One region of the Paenibacillus sp. BIC5C1 genome, then DNA from elsewhere that is predicted to be linked to it. Evidence: riboswitches for the same ligand, from Rfam matches in the RefSeq annotation. Region 1 holds a riboswitch; the other holds the start of a gene.
What was found. Region 1 has a riboswitch for thiamine pyrophosphate ahead of RS891_RS19005 (thiamine phosphate synthase). Riboswitches for the same ligand answer to the same signal wherever they lie in the genome.
Positions count from the first base shown of each region.

Region 1 (3,171 bases):
CGGGTGAAAACTGCACCGCTGCAATCTCCCCTTTCACAGGCAAAATAGGCGATTTCAGGCCAACATGTCTCATCAATTCATCACCTTGTAACCCTGAAGCAATAATCACATTTCTCGATGTCATTGTTCCTATTGAAGTCTCGATTCCTTGTACACCGTTTACATTCGTATGCAAACGGACATCCTGTACACCTTCCATCACCCTCGCACCCATAGCTTGAGCCGATCTGATATAAGCCTGTGTTAGATTGACGGGAAGGACCTCGCTCTCGGAGGGTCTGTAATATGCTCCATACGTATCCCTGTTTAACCATGAAGCTTCCTGTTGGACAGCGACACGATCCCACCAAATATGTTCTGTAGATAAGGTAGACGATCGATTATTTTTGTAACTGGTGACCTCACAGTATGAACGAAAAGGAGTAATAAAACCATGCTGTTGCAGTCCCATCTCCACTCCGCTAAGCGAACTGATTCGTTCCTTCTGCTCATGAAGCAAAGCTCTACTCTTCCGTGCAAGCTTCGCCATTACAGCATGAGTGAATGCCTCACTGTCAGCAGCAAGCATCCCGGCGGCTGCACAGGAAGTTCCCCCAGCAATTCGCGCCCGCTCAACCAGAAGAACATCATGTCCTCGGGTAGCGAGTTCATATGCGATGGCACAACCGATAACGCCTCCGCCTACAATAATGGTTTCTGCATGAATCTTGCCTCGAACTTCCGCTCCAACTTTACTTCCCGATACGATTCCTGGATGATAGCCTGAACGATTCCTGCTTCGACTTCTTGCTTCCTCTCTCATGATCTCATCTCCCTGGTTCGGCGTACTTCTCTGAATCTGTGATTGCCTGCCGTAATGATGCCGCGGCTAGTTTCGGCTCATCGTTCGCCCAAATCGTTGAAATCACAGCGGCCCCTCTGGCACCAGCAGTTCGAATGGCAGCAATATTATCAGCTCTAATCCCGCCAATTGCGATTATCGGAATCGAAACATTGGAGCATACCTCGGCCAATGCACTAAGCCCTTTGGGTTCGCAATTTGGTTTGCTATTTGAAGCATAGACATGCCCATAAAAGAGATAATCCGCTCCACGTTCTTCTGCAACTTTTGCTTCTTCCGGAGAATGAACCGATATGCCTACGCGCAGCCGCTCGACTCTCTTCAACTCATCCTTATCGTAACTGCGAATAACTGTTTGCCCCCAATGCACACCACCAAGCAACGTATGTTGATCCAGCCGATCTAAGCCATTCATAATGATTTGGTTAGATGGAACACCTTGTGTGTTCAGACTTTGCGCCCAATACATCTGTTGCTCAAAGGACAGCCTTTTTTCCCGAATGTGAATATAATCAACCCACTGCCATATATACTTAGCAATATTCAGAAAAGAGTCCATGTCTCCTGTACCTGGTGAAACCACATGCAGTTCGAAAGCTTTTGTTGTTACATGTTCGTGGAAGATTGCCGTCCTGTCCGCCTCCTCTTGCATGATATAAGCTGATATAAAACAAAAAAAAAGCCACTCCCGTAGGGGAGTGGCCACGAATTTAAAAATTCATGGATCAACTGAATGACTGCCGCATGCAATTATTCTATACATAACGGATAACAACTATAGAAACCATCCATAATCGCAACGCTGTATACATAGAGATGCATGATTCATCTTGCAGGCAATATCGCAAAAGTCATCGATAACGCTCTTTGTCATTAGTTGAAACGCGCCACTTCCCTACGCTGGTATGATCCAGATCAGGTACAAAGGGTCCGGAATCGCATTCTTCCATCTCAGCCGCATCGTGCGGCCCCCCTAGTGTTCATATGAAGCTGTAGCCTATGTTACCATAGACACCCTTTTTTGTCACCGTACAATTTCCATTTATTACGTTATTGTTTCTCGGACCAAGCTTCAACATCCCATGTTTTGGTAACCCAATCTTCATAAAAATCAGGTTCATGGGATACGAGCAGCACGGTACCCTTGAATTCTTGCAAGGCACGTTTCAGCTCTGCTTTAGCCGTAACATCCAAATGGTTTGTAGGCTCATCGAACAAAATCCAATTACTTTCACGCATCAGAAGTTTACATAAACGAACTTTGGCTTGTTCACCACCACTAAGCGCATTAAGCGGACGAGTGATATGCTCATTTTTCAATCCACAACGTGCGAGATGGCCCCGGACTTCATTCTGTGTCAGATGAGAAAATTCATTCCACACATCTTCAATCGGGGTAATGTTTCCTGCACGTACTTCCTGTTCGAAATAAGCTGTTTCCAGATAGTCACCCAGGAAAGTCTTACCGCTGATTGGTGGGATTTTTCCCAAGATAGTCTTAAGCAATGTGGATTTACCTACACCATTACAACCAACAATGGCAATTTTCTCCCCACGCTCAATCGTCATCGTCATCTTGGGCAATAATGCATATGAATATCCAATTTCAAAATCAATGCCTTCAAAGACGGTTTTACTACTCGCCCGGGCATCCTTGAATTTGAATGTGGGTTTGGCCGCTTCGTCTGGACGATCGATCCGTTCAATCTTACCGAGCTGCTTCTCTCGGCTCTTGGCACGACCAGAAGTAGAAGCACGGGCTTTGTTCCGTTGAATAAAATCTTCCTGCTTCTTGATATACTCCTGCTGTTTCTCATAAGCATCAATATGCTGCGCCTTATTCATATCAGCCATTTCAAGGAATTTGTTATAGTTTGCTGCGTAACGCGTCAATTTGGCAAATTCCAGATGATAAATAACGTTAACGACCTCATTCATAAATTCCGTATCATGCGAAATCAGAATGAATGCATACGGGTAGTCCTTCAAGTAACGCGTCAGCCATTCGATGTGTTCCACATCGAGATAGTTCGTCGGCTCATCCAACAGAAGAGCAGTTGGTTTCTCCAGTAAGAGCTTGGCAAGCAATACCTTCGTACGTTGACCACCACTAAGCGCGGCCACGTCACGATCCAGACCGATGGCGGACAAGCCCAGTCCATTTGCCATCTCTTCCACTTTCACATCAATCAGATAAAAATCACCTTGCTCCAATTGCTCTTGAATGTCTCCCATTTCTTCCAGCAACAATTCGAGCTTGTCCGGATCGGCGTCTGCCATCTGATCTGTGATGGACATCATTTCTTTTTCCAACTCAAGCAAGGGCAGGA
Region 1 covers NZ_CP135922.1:4,287,950-4,291,120, forward strand. The annotation lists gene thiO (glycine oxidase ThiO) at 1-802, opposite strand, end outside; gene RS891_RS19005 (thiamine phosphate synthase) at 807-1,493, opposite strand; TPP riboswitch at 1,717-1,826, opposite strand; gene RS891_RS19010 (ABC-F family ATP-binding cassette domain-containing protein) at 1,892-3,171, opposite strand, start outside.

Region 2 (3,171 bases), 3.5 Mb from region 1:
ATCTGGGACTCACGGAAATTGCCAGCCAGATCGGTCTGCACAAGAGTACAGTCCATCGTCTGATGGCTACTTTGGAGGACAAAGGGTTCGTGATCCGGGATGCTGCAACTGAGAAGTATCGGCTTGGCATACGCATCTGGGAACTGTCTGCCCATATGTCTCGCAGCGATGATCCTGCCATTTTGCTCCTTCCTGCGATGGAGCGGCTCAGAGATCGACTGGGCGAAACCGTGAGTTTATATCTTCGTGATGGCAGTGAGCGGATTCGCATTCAGGCCGTGCAGAGTGATCAGGCGATTCGTCGTGTAGCTCCGGTGGGCGTCAGACTTCCGTTATCTGTGGGAGCATCCAGCAAAGTGCTGATGGCTTTTGCCACCGAAGAGGACCGCGAAGATCTGATGAATGGACCGGAATGGCCGGTATTTATCGATCCCAAAGTATATTTGGCACAGATGAAAGACATTCTTGAATATGGCTACGCAACAAGTTATGAGGAACGTGAACCGGGAGCCGCCGCAGTATCTGTACCCATTATGGATCGGAAAGGAAACATCGCTGCTGCTTTGTCAGTATCCGGGCCTGTTAGTCGCCTCTCACAGGAGACGTTGCATGAATACGCACCTGTGCTGAAGGAAGCTGCGACACAGATGGGACTTATGTTATCCTGATTATATTTTCTGGAATTTAAAGGTTGTTTTTATGATTCGGTTGCGCTACTCTGTAATGGACGGCCCAACGGGGTCAGTATAATTAAATATGTATTTGCGGCTTAGATGCAGCAACTTGTTAACGTTACTGGGGGAGTCCGAATTGTCCGGACTGAGACGGAATCGCATGAGATTCCGGACCCTTTGCACCTGATCTGGATCATACCAGCGTAGGGAAGTAATCGGCGATACGACCACGAACACCATATCATGTGGCCTATGGACGGACTCCCTTATGGAGCCTGAATGAGGTGCGTTATTGGTGATGGACATAAGCCGGTTCCCTCGGGAACCGGCTTTTTTATACAGTAAATAGGCGGAAGCCAGTGTCAGAGCTACTTTTAGATATTGAGCTGGGAGCCATTGGCGAGCATGGGGTTCCAATAGCCTTTGCCCCGAATTCTGTATTACTTGAACTGTATGTCTCTATTTTGTGTTGTAGGTTCGCTCTTTCCTTTTCTATGTGTTGGATGGTTTGGATCCGTATGCAAGCATTTCAATCCAGGCAATCACCAATAAGGAGGAGACAAGAGCGATGAGTACAGGAAACCAAACGGGACAAGAAGCGATGGGACAGGACAAGCAGGATCAGCAGTTGGCAAAGGAAAAAGGTACGGCAGGACGGGTTCAGCCCTTCCCGGGCAGCCGCAAAGTGTACATTCAGGGCTCACGACCGGACATTGCTGTACCGGAGCGTGAAATTGCCCTTCATGACACCAATACTCCTCAAGGAGTGGAGCATAACGAACCACTGCGTGTCTACGATACGAGCGGACCGATGACCGACCCCGGATTTCATGCCGATATCCGGGCAGGGTTGCCGGCGCTGCGTACCCGCTGGATTACGGAGCGTGAAGATGTTGAAGCCTACCAGGGACGAACGGTAAAACCGGAGGATAACGGATTGAAACCGGGAGGAAAGCGAGCAGGAGCCGAGGAGTATCCGGGCTTGCGTGGCAAACCATTGCGGGCACAGGCAGGGCGCAGCGTGACCCAGATGCATTATGCACGACAGGGGATGATCACACCGGAGATGGAGTTCGCCGCCATTCGTGAGGGGGTGGAACCGGAGTTTGTGCGGCAGGAGCTGGCGAGTGGCAGGGCCATCCTACCATCAAACATCAATCACCCGGAGAGTGAGCCGATGCTGATCGGGCGTCATTTTCATGTGAAGATCAATGCGAACATCGGCAACTCTGCGGTATCCTCCTCCATCGAAGAAGAGGTGGAGAAGATGACCTGGGCGGTACGCTGGGGATCGGATACCGTGATGGATCTGTCCACAGGCAAAGACATTCATACGACCCGGGAATGGATCATCCGCAATTCACCTGTGCCGATTGGAACAGTACCGCTCTATCAGGCGCTGGAGAAGGCCAATGGAGAAGCTGAAGCACTGACCTGGGAGTTGTATCGTGATACGCTCATTGAGCAGGCAGAGCAGGGTGTGGACTATTTTACAATCCATGCAGGTGTGCTGCTGCGTTATATTCCGATGACCGCCAAACGTATGACGGGTATTGTGTCACGGGGCGGGTCCATCATGGCAGCATGGTGCCTTGCGCATCATCAGGAAAATTTTCTATACACCCATTTTGAAGAAATCTGCGAAATTATGAAAAGGTATGACGTGGCGTTCTCGCTCGGAGACGGACTGCGCCCAGGAAGTATCTACGATGCAAATGATGAAGCCCAGATGGCGGAACTGGCTACGCTTGGTGAACTAACACAAATCGCCTGGAAGCATGATGTGCAGGTGATGATTGAAGGTCCGGGACATGTGCCGATGCACAAGATTAAGGAGAATGTCGATCTGCAAATGGAGATTTGCAAGGAGGCGCCTTTCTATACGCTGGGTCCGCTGACGACCGATATTGCACCGGGATATGACCATATTACCTCGGCAATTGGAGCAGCGATGATCGGCTGGTTTGGTACGTCCATGCTCTGTTATGTTACGCCAAAAGAACATCTGGGCCTGCCCAATAAGGATGATGTGCGGGAAGGCGTTATTGCCTACAAGATCGCTGCTCATGCCGCTGATCTGGCGAAAGGTCACCCGCGTGCCCAGCGGCGGGACGATGCGCTGTCCAAAGCACGCTTTGAATTCCGCTGGAGGGATCAGTTCAACCTATCGCTGGATCCGGAACGTGCGCTATCCTACCACGATGAGACGTTGCCGGCGGAAGGGGCCAAAGAAGCCCATTTCTGCTCCATGTGTGGGCCGAAATTTTGCAGCATGCGCATTACGCAGGATATTCGTGCTTTTGCCGCAGACAAAGGTTTGTCCGAAAATGAGGCCGTGGCAGCGGGCATGTTGGAAAAGGCTGAGGAATACCGGACACGCTCTTAGGCGCTGTTATAGCGCAATCTGAGCAGCCTGACATGGTAAAAAGCCGTTCCTCTCCGTGATCGCGGAGAAGAGCGGCCCTTTTTCTGAGTTCTTGTATGTGTACATCATCTG
Region 2 covers NZ_CP135922.1:726,217-729,387, forward strand. The annotation lists gene RS891_RS03470 (IclR family transcriptional regulator) at 1-668, shown strand, start outside; TPP riboswitch at 788-901, shown strand; gene thiC (phosphomethylpyrimidine synthase ThiC) at 1,276-3,060, shown strand.
Region 2: linked by a shared signal. The riboswitch ahead of thiC (phosphomethylpyrimidine synthase ThiC) and the one ahead of RS891_RS19005 (thiamine phosphate synthase) in region 1 are both predicted to bind thiamine pyrophosphate.